Regions from separate parts of the Pseudomonas sp. P9_31 genome, predicted to be linked through region 1. Evidence: predicted binding sites of a transcription regulator. Region 1 holds the regulator's gene; each other region holds the start of a gene.
What was found. Region 1 encodes FliA, which starts transcription of late flagellar genes. Its sites were predicted from a motif close to CTAAAGTTTNNNNNNNNNNNGCCGNTAA; they were not measured.
Positions count from the first base shown of each region.

Region 2: a site for FliA is predicted at 3,872-3,899, ahead of QMK51_RS01120 (methyl-accepting chemotaxis protein). Genes of this name have one in related genera too.
Region 3: a site for FliA is predicted at 4,581-4,608, ahead of motA (flagellar motor stator protein MotA). Genes of this name have one in related genera too.

Region 1 is NZ_CP125375.1:4,531,940-4,539,008, forward strand. It holds gene QMK51_RS20345 (chemotaxis response regulator protein-glutamate methylesterase) at 1-706, opposite strand, end outside; gene QMK51_RS20350 (chemotaxis protein CheA) at 756-3,008, opposite strand; gene QMK51_RS20355 (protein phosphatase CheZ) at 3,064-3,852, opposite strand; gene QMK51_RS20360 (chemotaxis response regulator CheY) at 3,875-4,246, opposite strand; gene fliA (RNA polymerase sigma factor FliA) at 4,414-5,154, opposite strand; gene fleN (flagellar synthesis regulator FleN) at 5,151-5,981, opposite strand; gene flhF (flagellar biosynthesis protein FlhF) at 6,098-7,069, opposite strand, start outside.
Region 2 is NZ_CP125375.1:259,061-266,129, forward strand. It holds gene QMK51_RS01105 (putative bifunctional diguanylate cyclase/phosphodiesterase) at 1-1,224, shown strand, start outside; gene QMK51_RS01110 (NorM family multidrug efflux MATE transporter) at 1,349-2,743, opposite strand; gene QMK51_RS01115 (LysR substrate-binding domain-containing protein) at 2,901-3,821, shown strand; gene QMK51_RS01120 (methyl-accepting chemotaxis protein) at 4,007-5,983, shown strand; gene QMK51_RS01125 (aldose 1-epimerase family protein) at 6,249-7,069, shown strand, end outside.
Region 3 is NZ_CP125375.1:5,697,989-5,705,057, reverse strand. It holds gene QMK51_RS25795 (molecular chaperone) at 1-889, opposite strand, end outside; gene asd (archaetidylserine decarboxylase) at 1,025-1,885, opposite strand; gene QMK51_RS25785 (rhodanese-like domain-containing protein) at 1,904-2,719, opposite strand; gene QMK51_RS25780 (HDOD domain-containing protein) at 2,978-4,510, opposite strand; gene motA (flagellar motor stator protein MotA) at 4,677-5,528, shown strand; gene motB (flagellar motor protein MotB) at 5,532-6,578, shown strand; gene QMK51_RS25765 (sterol desaturase family protein) at 6,691-7,069, shown strand, end outside.

The sequences.
Region 1 (7,069 bases):
TGAAGGCTGCCGGCATGTGCTGGATCAACACGATCGGTGCCGGGAAATTGGCCGGTAACTGCGTCAGCACCCGTTGCAGCGCAACCGGGCCACCGGTGGAGGTGCCGATGGCGACTAACTTGTAGGCTTTGCGTTTCGGCGCTGGAGACGATGGAGCCGCTGCATGGGTGGTGCGGGCCGGAATCGGCGCCGGTGCCGGACGCGCAGGCGCAGGCGCGCTGCTGCCATAGCTGCCAACGCTCGAAGGCGCAGGCGTCGGGGCTGCCGCGGCTACTGGAGCCGGAGGGGTGTAGGCACTGACACGACGGTTACTGCGCGAGATGCTGAGAATCTTCTCGCACAGCAGTTGCTTGACCTTCTCCGGGTTACGGGAGATGTCTTCAAAATTCTTCGGCAGGAAGTCCACCGCGCCGGCGTCCAGCGCATCGAGGGTTACCCGGGCGCCTTCGTGGGTCAGCGAGGAGAACATCAACACCGGGGTCGGGCAGCGCTGCATGATGTGCCGCACCGCCGTGATGCCATCCATCATCGGCATCTCGTAGTCCATGGTGATCACGTCTGGCTTGAGGGCCAGTGCCTGATCGATTGCCTCTTTTCCGTTGGTCGCCGTACCGACGACCTGGATATTCGAATCCGCTGCAAGAATTTCCGAGACGCGGCGGCGGAAAAACCCCGAATCGTCCACCACCAGGACCTTGACTACCATAAACACTCCATTAGACGGGGCGAGGCTCAGTCGCCCCGCTCCCCCAGAATCAAATACGCCGTGCGGCGTAACGCTTGAGCATGCTCGGAACATCGAGAATCAGCGCAATACGGCCGTCACCGGTGATGGTGGCGCCCGACATGCCCGGGGTTCCCTGGAGCATTTTGCCCAATGGCTTGATGACCACTTCTTCCTGACCCACCAGTTGATCGACGACGAAGCCGATCCGCTGAGTGCCCACCGAAAGGATCACCACATGGCCTTCGCGTTGCTCTTCGTGAGCGGCGGAGCTGACCAGCCAGCGCTTGAGGTAGAACAGTGGCAGCGCCTTGTCCCGCACGATCACCACTTCCTGGCCGTCCACCACGTTGGTGCGCGACAGGTCGAGGTGGAAAATCTCGTTGACGTTCACCAGCGGGAACGCGAACGCCTGGTTGCCGAGCATGACCATCAGCGTCGGCATGATCGCCAGGGTCAACGGGACCTTGATGACGATCTTCGAGCCCTTGCCCTTGGTCGAGTAGATATTGATGGTGCCGTTGAGCTGGGCGATCTTGGTTTTCACCACGTCCATGCCCACGCCGCGCCCGGACACGTCGGAAATCTCGGTCTTGGTCGAGAAACCCGGCGCGAAGATCAGGTTGAAGCAATCGGACTCGCTGAGACGGTCCGCTGCATCCTTGTCCATCAGGCCTTTCTTCACGGCGATACCGCGCAGAACATCGGCATCCATGCCCTTGCCATCATCGGAGATGGACAGCAGGATGTGGTCGCCTTCCTGTTCAGCGGACAGGATCACCTTGCCGCTGCGGGGTTTGCCCATCGCTTCGCGATCAGTCGGCTCTTCGATACCGTGGTCGACCGAGTTGCGCACCAAGTGGACCAACGGGTCGGCCAGGGCCTCGACGAGGTTCTTGTCGAGGTCGGTTTCTTCGCCGACGAGCTCCAGGTTGATCTCTTTCTTGAGCTGGCGCGCCAGGTCGCGAACCAGGCGCGGGAAGCGCCCGAAGACTTTCTTGATCGGCTGCATCCGGGTCTTCATGACCGCGGTTTGCAGGTCGGCCGTGACCACGTCGAGGTTCGACACGGCCTTGGACATGGCTTCGTCGCCGCTGTTGAGGCCCAGACGGACCAGACGGTTACGCACCAGTACCAACTCGCCGACCATGTTCATGATCTCGTCGAGACGCGCGGTATCGACCCGCACGGTGGTCTCGGCTTCGCTGGCCGGTTTTTCCGGTGGCGGCGCGGCCGGGGCACGAGCAGCCGGTGTCGCGGCAGCAGCAGGCTTTGGCGCTTCGGCTTTTGGCTCGGGCGCTTTGGCGACAGGTGCAGGCGCAGCAGCCTTGGCCACGGGTGCAGCGACCGAGGCAGTCGCCCCGACAGCGGCGCCCACTTCAGTGAACTTGCCTTTACCGTGCAATTCGTCGAGCAGCGATTCGAATTCGTGATCGGAGATCAGATCGCCGCCGGCGGCTTTAGCGGTTGGCGCAGCCGGGGTCGGGACCGAAGCGATCGCCGATTCCAGCGCATCGACCGCAAAGGTGCCTTTGCCGTGCAACTGGTCGAGCAGTGCTTCGAACTCGTCATCGGTGATGTCGGAGCTATCGCCTGCCGCTTTCGGGGCTGCCGGTGCGGCGGGCGCCGCGGCCACTGCATCAGCGGCGAACTGGCCTTTGCCGTGCAGTTGATCGAGCAACGACTCGAATTCGGCATCGGTGATTTCGTCACTGGCCGCCGCATCGCTGGTCGGCGCCGGTACTGGAACAGCGGCGGGTGCCTCGGCCTGAGCCTTGACGGCATTCAGCGAGTCCAGCAACTGTTCGAATTCGTTATCGGTGATGTCACCGGATTCACTTTCGGCGGCAGGCTCTTGCACCGCCTCAGCGACAGGTGCCACTTCATCACCGGTTTGCGGCTCGGCCAGACGGGCCAGAGCGGCCAGCAATTCAGGCGTGGCAGCCGTGATCGGGCTGCGTTCGCGGACTTCGCTGAACATGCTGTTCACCGCGTCCAGCGCTTCGAGAACCACGTCCATCAATTCCGAGTCGACGCGACGCTCACCCTTGCGCAGGATGTCGAACACGTTCTCGGCGATGTGACAGCACTCCACCAGCTCGTTGAGCTGGAGGAAGCCGGCGCCCCCTTTTACAGTGTGAAAACCGCGAAAAATTGCATTGAGCAAGTCCGCATCATCCGGTCGGCTTTCAAGCTCGACCAGCTGTTCGGACAGTTGCTCTAGAATCTCGCCGGCCTCAACCAGGAAATCCTGAAGGATCTCTTCATCGGCGCCGAAGCTCATTAAGGGGGTGCTCCTAACAGGTCTAAAAACCTAAAAAACCTAAAATTCTAAAATTCTAAAATCCCAGGCTGGATAGCAAATCGTCCACATCGTCCTGACCGGACACAACGTCTTCTCTTTTATCGGCATGAATCTGCGGACCTTCACCCTGAGAGAGATGTTTTTGCGGATCTTTTTCAGCCAGCATCGCTTCACGGTCATGTTCGATACCCGCAAAGCGGTCGACGTGACTGGCCATGAGCACGAGCTTGAGCAGGTTGCTTTCAACTTCGGTGACCAATTGGGTCACGCGTTTGATCACCTGACCGGTGAGGTCCTGGTAATCCTGAGCCAGCAGAATGTCGTTGAGGTTGCTCGACACAACGCGATTGTCTTCGCTGCTGCGTGTCAGGAAACCGTCGACCCGCCGGGCCAGTTCGCGGAACTCTTCAGCCCCGACCTCGCGACGCATGAACCGCCCCCAATCCGTGCTCAGCGCCTGAGCTTCGTCGCTCAGGCTGTTGATCAGTGGCGTGGCGTTTTCCACCAGATCCATGGTGCGGTTGGCCGCGGCCTCGGTCAGCTTGACCACATAACCCAGACGCTCGGTGGCATCCGTGATCTGAGACACTTCCTCGGCTTGCGGCATGTGCGGGTCAATCTGGAAATTGACGATCGCGCTATGCAGCTCGCGGGTGAGCTTGCCCACTTCCTGATACAGGCCACGGTCACGGGTCTGGTTGAGCTCATGGATCAGTTGAACAGCGTCGCCGAACCTGCCTTTTTCAAGGCTTTCGACCAGTTCGACCGCGTGTTTTTTCAGGGTCGACTCAAAATCGCCCTGTGAAGATTCGATATGCTCCATAGCTCCCCCGTGGCGCAGTTTCTCAACCGATGCGTTCGAAAATCTTCTCGATTTTTTCTTTCAACGCCTGGGCCGTGAAGGGTTTGACCACATAGCCGTTAACACCGGCCTGGGCCGCTTCGATGATCTGCTCGCGCTTGGCTTCAGCGGTCACCATCAGCACCGGCAGGTGCTTGAGCCTTTCATCGGCGCGCACCGCACGAAGCAGATCGATGCCGGTCATACCGGGCATGTTCCAGTCGGTAACCAGAAAATCGAAGTTACCGCTTTGCAGCATCGGCAACCCGGTCAGCCCGTCATCGGCCTCGGCGGTGTTGGTGAACCCAAGGTCACGCAACAGGTTTTTTATGATCCGCCGCATCGTTGAGAAGTCATCAACGATGAGGATTTTCATGTTCTTGTCCAATTCGACCTCCAAGCAGTCTTAAACGCGCCCAGCACCTGGACACGCCATTTCAATCAATCCGGCAAAGCACTCAATGACTGTCTGGAGCACAACAGATCGAGACCTGCGCAGTTCAACACCACACAGGCTCCATTCGCAGTGTCCCCACACTGCCTTCAGCGCGCTCGCCACTCCCCCAAACGCCCCCGCAAACGGGCCGCGCACTGGCTGTGTAACTGGCTGACCCGCGATTCGCTGACCCCCAGGACCTCACCGATTTCCTTGAGATTCAACTCTTCGTCGTAGTACAGCGCCAACACCAGTCGCTCACGCTCCGGCAAATTGGCAATCGCGTCCGCCAGCGCCGCCTGGAAGCGTTCATCTTCCAGATCGCGTGACGGCTCGAGATGAGCACTCGCGCCATCCTCATGCAGCCCTTCGTGTTCGCCGTCCTGCAACAGATCGTCGAAACTGAATAACCGGCTGCCCAGGGTGTCGTTCAAAATCCCGTAATAATCGTCGAGACTCAATTGGAGTTCGGCCGCAACCTCGTGATCTTTAGCATCACGGCCGGTTTTAGCTTCAATCGAGCGAATCGCGTCGCTGACCATGCGGGTATTGCGGTGAACCGAACGTGGCGCCCAGTCCCCCTTGCGCACTTCATCAAGCATTGCGCCGCGGATTCGTATGCCCGCGTACGTCTCGAAACTCGCGCCTTTGCTGGCGTCGTATTTGGTCGATACTTCAAGCAGGCCGATCATCCCGGCCTGGATCAGGTCTTCAACCTGGACACTGGCCGGCAAACGGGCCAGCAAGTGATAGGCAATGCGTTTGACCAGTGGCGCGTAACGCTCGATCAGTTCGTACTGCGCGTCACGCGCCGACTTCTTGTAAAGGTTGTAACCGCTGGCTGTCATAGCACGGGTCCTGCCGTTTGTTGCACGAGGCGCTCGACGAAAAACTCCAGGTGCCCACGCGGGTTGGCCGGCAGCGGCCAGGTATCGACCTTCTGCGCAATGGCCTTGAACGCCAGGGCGCACTTGGAACGCGGAAAGGCTTCATAGACGGCACGCTGCTTCTGCACGGCCTTGCGCACGCTTTCGTCGTAAGGCACCGCACCGACGTATTGCAACGCGACGTCGAGGAAACGATCCGTGACCTTGGTCAACTTGGCGAACAGGTTGCGGCCTTCCTGCGGGCTCTGCGCCATGTTGGCCAGGACGCGGAACCGATTCATGCCGTAGTCGCGGTTAAGCAGTTTGATCAGCGCGTAGGCGTCGGTGATCGAGGTCGGTTCGTCGCACACCACCAGCAAGACTTCTTGCGCTGCGCGCACGAAGCTGACCACCGAGTCACCAATGCCCGCAGCGGTGTCGATCACCAATACGTCGAGGTTGTCGCCGATGTCGCTGAAGGCCTGGATCAGGCCGGCGTGCTGGGCCGGGCTCAGATGAACCATGCTCTGGGTGCCGGACGCGGCCGGGACGATGCGGATACCGCCAGGCCCCTGCAACAGCACGTCGCGCAGTTCACAGCGGCCTTCGATCACGTCGGCCAGGGTGCGTTTGGGTGTCAGCCCCAACAGGACGTCGACGTTCGCCAGCCCCAGATCGGCATCCAGCAGCATGACGCGCCGGCCGAGCTCAGCTAGAGCCAGGGACAAGTTCACTGACACGTTAGTCTTCCCGACGCCACCTTTGCCGCCGGTCACCGCGATCACCTGTACGGGATGCATGCTGCCCATGTTATTTCTTTACCTTGTCTTACTTAGACGGAGGCCACATTACTGGCTGCGCGTTCACCATTGGAACAATGCATGGCAGACCATCGATGTAGGTACAAAAACTGTTCATTAATACCTCAGCCAACCCGCTTGGTCGGGCTGTGGTAAATATCAGCGAACATGTCAGCCATGGCTTCTTCGCTGGGTTCTTCCTGCATTTGCACGCTAACGGCGCGGCTGACCAACTGATGACGACGCGGCAGATGCAAATCATCCGGAATCCGCGGGCCATCGGTCAGGTAAGCCACCGGCAACTCATGGCTGATGGCCAGGCTCAACACCTCGCCCAGGCTTGCCGTTTCATCCAGTTTAGTCAGGATGCAGCCGGCGAGGCCGCAGCGTTTGTAACTGTGATAAGCGGCGGTTAGAACCTGTTTCTGGCTGGTGGTTGCCAGGACGAGATAATTTTTTGATTTGATGCCCCGTCCGGCCAGGCTTTCGAGTTGCATGCGCAGTGCCGGGTCGCTGGCTTGAAGGCCGGCGGTATCGATCAGCACCACGCGTTTGCGCAGCAAGGGTTCCAGCGCCTGCACCAGGGATTGGCCCGGATCGACGTGGGTGACCGACACATTGAGGATGCGACCAAGGGTCTTGAGCTGTTCCTGAGCACCGATGCGATAGCTGTCCATGCTCACCAGTGCGATGTTCTGCGCGCCGTACTTGAGCACGTAACGGGCCGCGAGCTTGGCCAGCGTGGTGGTCTTGCCCATGCCGGCCGGGCCGACCATGGCAATCACACCGCCTTCTTCCAGTGGCTCGACTTCCGGGGTGGCGATCATCCTCGCCAGGTGCGCGAGCAACATGCGCCAGGCCTGGCGTGGTTCTTCAATGTCGGTAATCAGCGCCAGCAGATCCCGCGACAACGGGCCGGACAGGCCGATGCGTTGCAGGCGACGCCAGAGGTTGGCCTGGGCCGGACGGCTGCCTTGCAGCTGATTCCAGGCCAGCGAACCGAGTTGCACTTCCATCAGTTCACGCAGGCTATTGAGTTCGAAACGCATCGAATCGAACGCACGCGGGTCCACGCCGGTCGCCGCGGCAGGTGCGGG
Region 2 (7,069 bases), 2.1 Mb from region 1:
GGCCGTGGCCTGGCCCTCGGTCACCTCGACCTCGACAACTTTCGCCATGCCAACGACGCCCTCGGCCATCAGGCCGGCGACCGGTTGATCTTGCAAGTGGTCGCGCGTCTGAAAAGCCAGCTGGAGGCCAGCGATCAATTGGCGCGGCTGGGCAGCGATGAATTCGCCCTGCTGATCGACACCCGCCGCGCCCCTCAGCGCGCCGAATGGATGGCCGAACGGATCATAGAAGTCCTGTCGGAGCCGTACTGGGTCGACGGCGAAAGCTTGTTGATCGGTTCCAGCCTCGGCGTTGCCCATGCTCGAGCCCAGGCCGGTGCCGACCCGCTGATGTGGCATGCGCACATCGCTATGCAGCAGGCCAAAAGCACCCAAGGTTGCACCTTTCACATCTTCAACGAACGGATCAATCGCAATGCCCGCAGCATCGCGGACCTCGAAAGCGAGCTGCGCCGGGCCTTGCGCCGCGATGAGCTGGAGCTGCATTACCAGCCTCGCCTGAACCTTGAAGACGGCCAGATTGTCGGCCTCGAAGCCTTGGTGCGCTGGCGTCATGGCGAACGCGGCTTGCTACCCCCTAGCGAATTCGTGCCGCTGGCCGAGCAAAGCGGCTTGATCGTGCCGCTGGGGTACTGGGTGATTTCCCGGGCCCTGCGGGACATGCAGGCGTTGCGCGAACGGGGGCTGCCGGCGCTGCACATGGCGATCAACCTGTCGTTCCGGCAGTTTCAGGACAGCCAACTGTTGTCGACCCTGAGCCGGCTGATTGCCGAGCGTGGCGTCGAGGCGCAATGGCTGGAATTTGAACTGACCGAAACCGCCGTGATGCGCCGCAGCGATCTGGTCAAGCAGACCATGGACGCTCTCGGGCGCCTCGGCGTGCGCTTCTCGCTGGACGATTTCGGCACAGGGTTCTCTTCGTTCGTGCACCTCAACAGCCTGCCGATTGCGTTGTTAAAGGTCGACAAGAGCTTTGTCGGTGGCATGGAAGAGCGGGAAGAGAATCGCAAACTGGTGCACGCGATGATCAACCTGGCGCACAACCTCAACCTCGAAGTGGTCGCCGAAGGTGTGGAAACGCCGGAGCAGCTGGATTTGTTGCGCGGGTTTGGTTGCGATCAGGTGCAGGGGTATCTGATCAGCAAGCCGTTGCCGTTGGCCGAGTTGGTGGAGTATCTGGCCTTTGGCAGCAGTCAGCAGCCGGTGCTGGAAATCGTGAGCTGACCACTACTTTTCAGTTGGCACAAAACCTGTGGGAGCGAGCTTGCTCGCGATAGCGGAGTATCAGTCGACATGGATTTTGACTGACCTGGCCTCATCGCGAGTAAGCTCGCTCCCACAGGGGATCTCACTCCGCCTGAACTGTCTCGAATTGCTGTGACCCCGGCTCGGACCGAATCATCCGCGTCATCTTCCACTCAAACGCCAGCGTCAGACTCACCGCCGCACACGCCAGCCCCAGCGCCAACCCCCACCAGACCCCCGTTGGCCCCCAGTTCAAATGGAAGGCCATCCACCAGGCGGCCGGTGCACCGATCAGCCAGTAGCAACCCAAACCCACCAGGAACGTGGTCTTGGCATCCTTGAGCCCGCGAATGCAGCCCATGGCGATGGTTTGCGTGCCGTCGAACAGCTCGAACCACGCCGCCACCGCCAGCAGGCTCACGGCCAGATTGATGACTTCGCGGAACGCCGGGTCGTTGTGGTCCAGGAACAAGCCGATCAACTGATTCGGCAGCAGCCAGAAGACCATCGCAAACCCCAGCATCGACGCGGCTCCAAAGGCGATCCCGACGCGGCCGGCCAGCCGCGCATCTCGCAATTGCCCGGCACCGTAATGCTGGCCTATGCGCATGGTGATCGCATAGGAAAGCCCTGCCGGCACCATGAACGCCACCGAGACGATTTGCAGGGCGATCTGGTGCGCTGCCAGTTGCGTACTGCCCATGGTGCCCATGCACAGCGCGGCGAAGGCAAACAGGCCGACTTCCACCGCATAAGTGCCGCCAATCGGCAGGCCCAGGCGCCACAATTCCTTCAAGTACTGACGATTGGGCCGCGACAGACCCTGGCGCAATGGATACGCGTCATAGGCCGGATGCCGACGAATGTGCAGCGCGAGCGCCAGCGCCATGAAGTTGGCCACGATCGCTGTGACCAGACCGATGCCCATCAGACCCATTTTCGGCAGACCGAACATGCCGGTGATCAATGCATAGTTGAGCAGGAAGTTGGCCACGGTGCCGGCGAGGCTGATGACCATCACCGGTGTCGCCCGACCGATGGCACTGGTGAAGCCGCGCAGCGCCATGAAGCTCAGGTAGCCGGGCAGGGCGAACGGCAGGATCAACAGAAACTGGCCGGCAGCCTGGACGTTGGTTTCGGTCTGACCGAACAGCAGCAACACCGGTTTCAGGTTCCACAGCAGCAAACCCGCCACCAGCGCCATCAACCATGCCAGCCACAACCCGGCCTGGGTCAGCCGCGCCGCGCCAATGATGTCGCCCGCGCCCTGACGAATCGCCACCAGGGTGCCGACGGCGGCGATCACGCCGATGCAGAAAATCGACACGAACGAATACGTCGCCGCGCCCAGACCACCGCCGGCGAGCGCCTCGGGGCTCAGGCGCGCCATCATCAAAGTGTCGGTGAGGACCATCAACATGTGCGCCAACTGCGAGGCAATCAACGGCCCCGCCAGCCGCAGGATGGCCCAGAGCTCAATACGCGCTGGATGCTGCATGATCATCACGCTCGATTGTCAGAGAGAACAGGAAGCGTCGATTCTCGGCGCTCTGCGGGGTTTGCACAAAGGGATAAAAAGGATGGGTAGCATGATTAAAACTCATGCTCGGGGCTTTCTGATAAGTTGAGGCAACTGCGCTATAGGAGCTTTCCCAATGTCCCGTCGTCTTCCTCCCTTGTATGCCCTTCGAGCATTCGAAGCGGCGGCGCGGCATAGCTCGTTTACCCGTGCCGCCGAAGAATTGTCGATCACGCAAAGTGCGGTCAGTCGGCACATTCGTACGCTCGAAGAGCATTTTTCCTGTCGGCTGTTTCATCGCAGCGGGCGCAACCTGCAACTGACCGAATCGGCGCGGTTGATCCTGCCCGGCATTCGCGAAGGCTTCACCGCCCTTGAACGGGCCTGCAATACCTTGCGCGCCGAGGACGACATCCTGCGCATGAAGGCCCCGTCGACCCTGACCATGCGCTGGCTGCTGGCGCGGCTCAGTCGATTTCGGCACCTGCGACCGGGGAACGAGGTGCAATTGACCAGCGCCTGGATGGATGTCGATACGGTGGACTTCAACCACGAACCCTTCGATTGCGCGGTCATCCTCAGTAACGGGCATTTTCCACCGGACTGGGAGACGACTTTGCTGTTCCCCGAAGAGCTGATTCCGGTGGGGGCGCCGAATCTTCTGAAGGATCAACCGTGGGACGTTGCGCGCCTGGCCAGCACCGAGCTGCTGCACCCGACGCCGGACCGCCGTGACTGGCGCAACTGGCTGGAACGCATGGGCCTGACCGATCAGGTTTCGCTCAAGGGCGGGCAGGTATTCGACACGCTGGAGCTGGGCATGATTGCTGCCGCCCGAGGTTACGGCGTGTCCATGGGGGATTTGCTGATGGTGGCGGAGGACGTTGCGCAAGGACGTCTGAGTTTGCCGTGGCCGACGGCCGTTGCCAGTGGTGAGCATTATTACCTGGTCTGGCCGAAAACCCGTCCGGGAGGTGAACGTTTGCGCCGGCTCAGCGACTTCCTGCAAGGGGAAGTCCGAGCCATGGAATTACCGGATGTCGAACGCTTGGGCTGAATCGATGGAGTCGCCGCAATGGCGGCCTTGAGCCATATCCCGGTTAATCACTCAAGTATTCAGCTCTGCCGCCGAAAATCTGCTCATGGAACCTTCGTGCAGGGTCCACGTTATTCCCACTATCAGAAATTTTGCCGAGTGTGCGATGGGATCAGAGTGATCCGGCCACTGGGTCAGGAGCTGTCATGTCTCAACCTCGTGCTCGGATCGCTTCACAGCTGGGTCTTGCGCTTGCCGTGATACTGGCAATTGTCATCAGCGGCAGTACCGTGTTTGCCCTGCGTTCGCTGGACGCTGCCAACCTCGCCACCCGCGAAGAGCACCTGGCCAGCGAGGCACGGCTGCTGGCCGATCAGCTGAGCACTTTCCACGGCACGTTGCGTGAAAGTACCCAGCGCCTCAGCGGCCTGTTCGAGAAGCGCTTCAGCGCCGGTTTGAGTGTTCATCCGGATGAGCCGGTGACTGTGGCGGGTGTGCAGGCCCCGGGCCTGCACCTGGGCAGTGAAGTGCTGAATAACAACTTCGCGGAAGTCGATGAGTTCAAGCAGATGACCGCCGGCGTCGCCACGCTGTTCGTGCGCAAAGGCGAAGACTTCATTCGGGTCAGCACGTCCTTGAGCAAACAGGACGGCACCCGGGCCATCGGCACGCTGCTGGATCACGCTCACCCGGCCTATGCACGTTTGATAGCCGGGCAGAGCTATGTGGGTCGCGCCTTGCTCTTTGAACGCTCCTACATGACTCAGTACACCCCCGTACGCGACAGCGGCGGTAAGGTGATTGCCGTGCTGTTCGTAGGATTCGATTACACCGACGCACAGAAGGCCCAGTTCGAAAACCTCAAACGCTTCCGCATCGGCCAGACTGGCTCCCTGGCGCTGCTTGATGAGCAGAACAAATGGCTGGTGCCGATCGCCGGTGTGCAAGCGCCGGATCAGGCGGTCCCAAACATCGTTGGTCTGACCAAGACGCCGGGCAAGGGTGATTTCTGGAGCGACACGTCGCAAGACTTCTACAGCGTTGCGGTGCCGTTCGAGGGCGGGCCCTGGTCGGTGGTGGCGAGTATGCCGAAAACCGAAATCCGCGCCGTGACGTGGAGCGTCGGTATTCAATTGGCCATCGGCAGTCTGCTGGCGATGTTGCTGGCGGTCGGAGCGGCAGTCTGGTTGTTGCGCAGCAAACTGGCGCCGCTGAGTGATCTGGTGCGTCAGGCCGAAGCCTTGGGCGCCGGTGATTTGAGTGTGCGCCTGAACGTGTCGAGCAATGACGAGATCGGTCAGTTGGCCCGTGCCTTCAACCAGATGAGCCAGGCACTGTCGGCCATGGTCGAGCATATCCGCAAGGCCTCGGAAGAGGTCAACAGCCGTGCTCAGGCGTTGTCCGGCTTATCAGGTGGTGCCTACGAAGGGATGGAGCAGCAGTCCGGCGAAATCACCAGCATGGCCGGCGCCGTGGAAGAATTCAGCGCCACCTCGTTGAACATCGCCGACAACATGGGCAACACCCAGCGTCTGGCGCAGGAAAACGCACAGCAAACCCAGATCGGTCGTACGTCGATGGACGAAGCTTCCTCATCCCTGGAGCAAATCGCCGGTGCACTGAACAGCACCGCGACGGTGATCAATACCTTGGGTCAGCGTTCTCAGGAAATCGGCGGCATTGTCGGGGTGATTACCGCGATCGCCGAACAAACCAACCTGCTGGCGCTCAACGCCGCCATCGAAGCCGCCCGCGCCGGTGAGCAGGGCCGTGGGTTTGCGGTGGTGGCCGATGAGGTGCGCAACCTGGCCTCACGCACCCGCCAGGCCACTGACGAAATTTCCGGGATGATTCAAAGCATCCAGCAGGAAACCGGCAATGCCATCAGCACCATGGAACAGGGCAACGTACTGATGCAGGAAGGCCTGTCGCGCAACGCCAACGTCGCTTCGGCCCTGGCGCGGATCGATGAACAAAGCCGCTCGGCCGGTCAGCAGTTCGCTGCGATCACCACAGCGACCCAGGAACAAAGCAGCACCGCGACCTTGCTCAGCAGCAATCTGCAAAGCATCGCTTTGGCGAACAGTGAACAGCGCGAAGTGGTGTCGAACCTGGCGGTGACCGCCAAAGAGCTGGAGAAGCTTGCGGCGGATCTGCGGCATGAGGTTGACCGGTTTCGCTGAGTCACTGCCGAAATCGCCATCGCGAGCAGGCTCGCTCCCACAGTTGATCTCGGGTGTTCACAAATCCCGTGTTCACCTCCGATCCAATGTGGGAGCGAGCCTGCTCGCGATGGCATCGACTCATTTTCCGATTTGCCAAATATGTGGATCAATTCCTCTTTAGTTGTCTTCCTTGGAATTTAGCACCAGTGTCTCGATTTTTATGCTTGCTGAAACGTTTCTTCAAGTCTATAAAATTGGCACAACTCCAAGAAAGGCTGCTGCCATGACCCCGCTCAAACTCTTCGTTGCCCTCAGCGCACTGTCCGCTGCCTCCCAAGCCATGGCCTGGGATTATGTTTTGCTCGACACCGACAAAGCCGCCCAGAACTGGCAGATCACCAGCCAGCAACTCGGCGTAAAAACCGACAAACCCTTCAGCGTCACCCTGCGCACCTTGCACGGCGGTCGGCAGGAAGGCGTCAGCATCGTCGACATCGATAACGGCACGATGAAACTTTCAGTAGTACCGACTCGCGGCATGAACGTCCTGCAGGCCTCCGTCGGCGATGTGCGCATGGGCTGGGATTCGCCGGTCAAGGAGGTGGTCAATCCATCCTTCATCGAACTCAACGGCCGTGGTGGCCTGGGCTGGCTGGAAGGCTTCAACGAACTGGTCACCCGCTGTGGCTACGAATGGGTCGGTCACCCTGGCATCGACAACGGCGAACTGCTGACCCTGCACGGTCGCGCCGCCAACATCCCTGCGAACAAAGTCACCCTGCACATCGATGAAAAACCGCCGTACGCCATCACTCTGCGCGGCGAGCTGAAAGAACAGGCGTTCAAGAAGGTCGACTTCTCCGTCGCGACCGAACTGGTCACCGAACCCGGCAGCGTAGCGTTCGCCCTCAACGACACCCTGACCAACAACGGCGACTATCCGAAGGAATACCAGGCGCTGTATCACAGCAACTTCAGTACCCCATTCCTGGAGCAGGGCGCTCGCTTCGCCGCGCCGGTGAAACAGGTGTCGCCATTCAACGACAAGGCCAAGGGCGATCTGCCCGACTGGCAAACCTACCGCGCACCGACCAAGGACTACGA
Region 3 (7,069 bases), 1.2 Mb from region 1:
GCGATGCCTTGTCGGCCGACTGTTGCAGATGGGTTTCGATGGCTGCGACGAGGGGCTGCGGGTCGATCCCCAGCAAGCTTTCCTGTTGTTCGGCCAGGAACTTGGAGCGATAACGCGGACCGGTGTCGAGATCCGGGGCGACGGCAAACAGCCCGCTGTCCGGTTGGGCCGGTTGCAGTTTGATCCATTGGCTCCAGGGTTCCAGCACCTCGGCGAGCCGGGTGATCTGGTTCTGGCGCAGTTGATTGCAGCGTGCAGCACCCAGCAGAAGGGCGACGACGTAGGTTTGCTCGATGCTGAGCTTTTGCGTCTGGCTGGCCAGTTCATCACGCACGCTCGTATTTTGCAGTTGGTACTGACAGCCGATCCGGTACAGCTGATGCAGTTCCAGCCACAGACCTTCGGGCACCGGACAATAGAGCTCTGTGGCGCGGATCAACGCGCCGTTCAGGCAATGGATGGCCCGTTGCAACGCCTGGGTCAGCAGCGACGCACGGTCTTTGCTCAAGCGCGGTGCGATGCGGATGACGATCTGCTTGTAGCCGATCGCCAAGTGGCTTTGCAGCGCCTGGCAAAGGTTGGCGATCTTGCGCGAACGCTCGTCGAGCACAATCGTCTGATGCAGAAAATGCCGCTCCAGGTGCTTGCAGACGTAATACACCTCGGGCCGCAGCAGTTCGAGCAATTGCAGGCGATTGTCACTGGGTGTGAGCAGTTGATTGAGTTCGCTCAAGCCTTGGTACAACTGGCGGGCGGTTTCGCCGATGTTGGCTTTGGGCAGGTTGGCGATCCAGCGCTTGAGGTCGCGAGGCGTGGCTTCGCAGAAAGACAGGCGCGACTGCGTCGGGATCGGTGCGCGTAGCAGCAGGGCAGGATTGGTGTCATTCATGCCGTAGACAAACTCCGACCAGGAAATGGGCAACGAATGACTTTGACTGTAGCAGCTAAGAGCGCTGGAGGAGGGGGCGCAGCAGGAGGAAATGCCCGACCCCACGAAAGATGTTCGTGGGATCGGATCGAGGGGTCAGGCGGTTGGCAAGCCGATGCCCTGGCCCATCTGCACGGGCGAAAGAGCGCCCAGCCCTTCAGCCCATTTCACTTGATCCGGCCCGAACAGCACGACCGCCGTGGAGCCGAGCTTGAAGCGACCCAGTTCCGCACCTTTCTCCAGATGGATTGGCGCACGGGCCGCTTCGTCGTAACGGAAGGTTTTCAGCTCGCGTTTTGGCGGCGTGACCAGCCCGGCCCAGACGGTTTCGATCGACGCCACAATCATCGCGCCCACCAGCACCACGGCCATCGGCCCACGTTCGGTGTCGAAAATGCACGCCACACGCTCGTTGCGAGCGAACAGTTCCGGTACGTTCTCAGCGGTGGTCTGGTTGACCGAGAAGATGCGGCCTGGAATGTAGACCATCTCGCGCAGGGTGCCGGCCAGCGGCATATGCACGCGGTGGTAATCCTTGGGCGACAGGTAAATGGTGGCGAAATCACCGCCCATGAATGGCGCAGCGTTGGCCGCGTCACCCCCCAGCAGTTCCAGCACGCTGAAACTGTGGCCCTTGGCCTGGAAGACACGACCGTGTTCGATCGGGCCGAGCTGGCTGACGGCGCCGTCGGCGGGGCTGAGGATCGCGCCCGGGGTTGGGTCCAGCGGGCGAGCGCCATCTTTCAAGGCGCGGGTGAAGAACGCATTGAAGTGCTCGTAAGCCGTCAGGTCCTCGACCAGCGCCTGGGACATGTCCACCTGATAACGCTTGGCGAACCAGGCGGTAAAGGCGTTCTTGAACCAGCGCACGCGGCATTCGGCAATGCAGCCGGCCAGTCGCGAGAGCAAGTGGTGGGGCAGCAGGTATTGGCTGAGGATAAACAAACGCTTATTCATTAACTGTCCTTAAAAACCTTAAATCTCTACGGGCGTGTCGGGATGGTTGCCCCATTCGCCCCAGGAACCGGCGTAGCCTTTGACTCGCGGATAACCGAGCGCCTTGGCCACCAGATAAGTGAAGCCAGAGCGATGGTGAGTCTGGCAGTGGGTAATGACTTCTTTGTCTTTGGTGATACCGAGCTGTTCCAGGATTTTCGGCATGTCGGTGCGGATGCGCAGGTTGCGCGCCTGATCCATGCCGGCGGTCCATTCGAAATTGACCGCGCCGGGAATGTGCCCGCCTTTGGCTGCCAGTACTTTTTCGCCGGAGTATTCCAGTGGTCCGCGCGCGTCCCAGATCGCCAGATCGGCGGCACCGAGACGACTTTGCAGGTATTCGCGGGTGGCGGTGGGTTCGTCGTGCAGGGTCAGGGTGACCGGGCCGCCGACCACAGGCGGGATCTGGATCGACATGGGCAAGCCTTCTGCCAGCCAGGCCGGCAGACCGCCGTCGATATAGTGATAGTTGCTGTGGCCGATGACATCCAGCAGCCAGATAAAGCGCCCGGCCCAACCGCCGCCTTCGTCGTCATAGACGACGTAGACCGCATCGGGGTTGTGCCCCAGTTCGCCGAACAATGCTTCAAGAGCGGCTTGGGTCGGTAGCAGGCCTGGCGCAGGCGCCTGGCCAAGTTGAGTGCGCTTTGGATCGACAAAGCGTGCGCCGGGGATATGCCCTGCGGCATAGCGTGCGCTGCTGGTCAGGTCCACCAGAATCAGTTCGCGGGCGTCGAGACGCGGGAGCAGGTCGCCCGGTTCGATCACCAGCGCCAAGCCAGAGAAGTCAGACATGTGAGGTCTCCAGAGCACAAAGGGGAGGATTGTAGCGCAGCGTCATGAGGGCCTGTTATCAGTTATTTCGGCACAGGAAACAACGGATGGCCAGGCTCTGTGGCGAGGGGGCTTGCCCCCGTACGGCTGCGAAGCAGTCGCGAATCCGGTGCATGCGGTGTGCCTGGCAGAACGAGGTTGCAGGTTTCAGGACTGCTTCGCAGCCCAACGGGGGCAAGCCCCCTCGCCACAGGTCTTGGCCTTCACTTAACTGACCGGCTAGCGGTGGCTAAAACTGTGCAGGGCCTTTTCGATGCACTGCGCGGTTTTGCCGAAAGCTTGCACGGTGATTTCCGAGAACGGCCCACCGCCCTGATCCGCCACCACGATCATGATCACCCGGCCGTTGTTGACCAGTGAGCGCAGCAGCAAGTGTTCGCCACCGAATTGTTTACGCAGGCTGGCCGGCAACAGGGCCGAGAATTGTGCATTGTTGGCCGGCGTCAGGCGCACCTGGGCCTGTTGCGCGAGCAGGCGTTGCAGTACGGTGCTCTGGCTGACTATCAGGTTCAGACCGGCGACTTCCTTTGGCAGACCGGCGGTCTGCTGCACACGCAGATTAGCGTGTGTGCGATCGGCCATCAGGATCATCACCCGCCGCATGCCGCACGCCACCAGAGCGTCTCGGGCAGATGTGGTCAAGTGCATGGCATTGGTAAAGCGGCTTGGCTCCACCAGCAATTCGGCACATTGCTTACGCCACTTCGCCAGGTCCTCGGCAGTCGGCGCCGCTGCTGGCAGCAAACCGGCGTGCACGCGATTCGTGCCCCACGGCCAGATCAGCGCGACGGCCGGGTGCCAGAGGTCCGGCATGGCGTGATGGCGGGCGCTGTTGGCGGCTTGCTGGTGCAATTGTTGCTGCACTTCATCCATCGGCATTTGCAGGTAAAGACTGGTGAGGTACTGCCAACGCTCACAGTGGGGACTGTCCCAGGCCTGTTGAGCCGACAACGCCAGCCCGTTGGCCAGCAGCACGGTATTGGCTGGCTGATTGAGCCAGCGGCGCAGCGTCGGGTCGTCGTCGAGGCGGTTCTGTTGGCGCAGCGGGTGATCGTTGTCGCGAGCGATGCGCAGGACTTTCACCAGTTCACGTTGCTCGCTGCGCAGCAGTCGATAACCCTGCTGGACCCAGATCGGCAAACGCCAGGTGTCCACCAGCGCCAGACAGATTTCCAGCAGGCGCACGCCGAACAATTGCTGTTCGACTTTGCGTGCCGACTCGCCTTTATGGATGACCCGCAATTCCCACTCTTCAAGCAACTGCGGATGGGTCAACGCCATGGGCCACAGCGGCGAAAGAAACAGCAGGCTGCCCCAATGGATGTCCTGCCACAACCGCGCCAGGCGACTGGCAAAAAAACCGTTGGCCTGTTGGGTGGCGTGCTGGCTGATCAGCTGAAGCTGGCGCAGGGCGATGGGGATCTGCGAGTGGGGTTCGGCGGGCAGGCGCTCGAGCAATTCTTCGGTGCGTTTCAAGCCGAGGCGATTGATCGCCACCTCAAGGTTCTCGGCAGGCTCGGTCAAGCTGCCATGGGTGTGGCGATTGGCTTCGCGAATCACGCTCAAGACCAGGGCCGGGCTGTCCTGCATCAGTTCGGCGATGTCGCGCAGTGAGCTGCGGTTATCGCGGATGGCTTTGCAGACGCGGTCGTGGCTGGCTTGCGGAACCGGCAGGCGCACGCCATCGAGAAGCTTGACCCAGCCTTCGAGTGTGGTCGGTTTTGGTGTTGGGACGTTCGTTTCGTTAGCCATGTCTGGACGCGATCATCGTCTGCATTACCTATGCCCGGTGCGGGTCAAATTGGCTTTTCGCCTGAACTGGCTATAGTCTGGCGCAGTTTTGCCGATAAGTAGAAGAAGAGATTTTTTAACTTCCGAATATGACCTTGAACCCGACTCAGTAAGTGCTCTCCTACCTATGGCTAAAATTATCGGCATCATTGTCGTATTCGCGAGCGTGCTCGGCGGATACGTGCTTTCCCACGGCAAGATTGCCGCCCTCATCCAGCCTTTCGAGGTGATGATTATCGGTGGCGCAGCCCTTGGCGCATTCCTGCAGGCCAACCCCGGTCATATGACGATGCACGTGCTCAAGAAGTCCTTGGGCATGTTCAGTTCGCGTTTCAACCACACCTTCTACCTGGAAGTGCTGGGGCTGATTTACGAGATCCTCAACAAGAGCCGTCGCGAAGGCATGATGGCGATCGAAGGTGACATCGAAGATGCCGCCGCGAGCCCGATCTTCGCCAAGTACCCGGCAGTGCTCAAAGACGAGCGCATGACCGCGTTCATTTGCGATTACCTGCGCATCATGTCCTCCGGCAACATGGCTCCCCATGAGCTCGAAGGCCTGTTCGACATGGAACTCTACAGCCTCAAGGAAGACCTCGAGCACCCGTCCCACGCGGTGAATGGCATCGCCGACGCCATGCCCGGTTTCGGTATCGTCGCGGCGGTATTGGGGATCGTGGTGACCATGGCGTCCCTGGGCGAAGGCGACCAGAAATCCATCGGTCTGCACGTGGGTGCGGCACTGGTCGGTACCTTCTTCGGTATTCTCGCGGCCTACGGTTTCTTTGGTCCGCTGGCCAACTCCCTGGCTCACGATGCCAAGGAAGAACTGAACATCTACGAAGCCATCAAGGCTTCGCTGGTGGCTTCGGCTTCCGGGATGCCGCCGTCGCTGGCGGTGGAGTTCGGTCGCAAGGTTCTGTACCCGGCGCACCGTCCTAGCTTCGCTGAGCTGGAACAAGCGGTTCGCGGTCGCTAAGTCATGGAAAATAACCAGCCGATAATCATCAAGCGCGTCAAGCGCATCGCCGGCGGGCATCACGGGGGCGCCTGGAAAATCGCCTTCGCGGACTTCGCGACGGCGATGATGGCGTTCTTCCTGGTGTTGTGGCTGCTGTCCACCGCGACGCCTGAACAGAAGATTGCCATCGCCGGTTACTTCAAGGACCCGGTCGGGTTTTCCGAAAGCGGCACGCCGTACATCATCGACTTGGGCGGCACGCCGACCCTGGCGCCGGAGAACACTCTCAACCCCGAGGTGAAATCTCAGCCGCAGCCAGACAAGGTGACCATCGACGCCGAGCAGGTTGAAGGCATGGCCGAGCAGGTCGAGAAGGAACGTCTCGAACTGTTGCTGCAAGAACTGCAGAACAAGGTCGAAGAGAACCCGCAACTGAAGAAATTCAAGGACCAGATTCTGTTCGAAATCACGCCGGACGGTTTACGCATCCAGATCGTGGACGCCGAAAACCGCCCGATGTTCGACTCCGGCAGTGCCCGTCTGAAACCGTACTTCGAAGACATCCTGCTGGCCATGGCCGACACCATCAAAGCGGTGCCGAACAAGATCAGCATCAGCGGCCACACCGATGCCAAGCCGTACTCGGGCACCGGCGACTTCGGTAACTGGGAGCTCTCGGCCAACCGCGCCAACGCAGCTCGTCGCGCGTTGGTCGCCGGCAGCTATCCGGACGCTCAGGTAGCGCGCGTCGTGGGTTATGCCTCGTCGGCGCTGTTCGACCGGGAGAACCCGTTCAACCCGGTCAACCGTCGGATCGACATCATCGTGCTGACCAAGAAAGCCCAGCGTGCCATCGAAGGTTCGCAAGGTGCGGAACCGGCGCCAGCGCCGACGCAGGGGCAGGGCGGGCCGGGCGAAGTGCCCGCGCCGCCAGCCGATCCGAACGCATTGCCGGCGGATAAAGAACCGCTGCCGGCCCATGAGCTTCGTGAGCGTTTGAATCTGTTTGATGCTCCTGCGCCAAAGTCGGGTGAGCCGGCCAAACCTGCTGTACCGCCCAAGCAATAACCTGCAAAAAAGCCACGATAGTCGTGGCTTTTTTGTTTCTGGCTGCGTCAGTGCAGCGTCGCAATGACTCAACTCACTGCAAGTTTGTTTTCGGAATCATGGAAGACCGGTAATGGAAAGACTCAAGTCCTATTTTCAGCGACATGGCAACGCACCCTTCAAGTTTGGTGAAGGCCGGGTCAGTGGCTACATCTCGGCGACGCTCGGGCTATTGAGCCTGCTGGCGGTATTCTGCTTTCTCTTTCCCGAATGGCTGACCACCGCCGAACTGCGCAAGGTGTACGACGAGCAGTTTGCGCGCACCACGCTGTTGCTCGGGTTGGTGCTGTCCTTCTGCCTCGGCACCCTGAATATCCTGCTCAACACGCGCAAGCGCCTGGGGATCACCGGACTTGTTGCCTCGGGGCTGGCGGTGTTTCTTGGCGGCACCAATGTGCAGGTCAGCTCTATAGGGCAGACACCGTATTCGCTGGGGCTGGACTGGTTCGTAC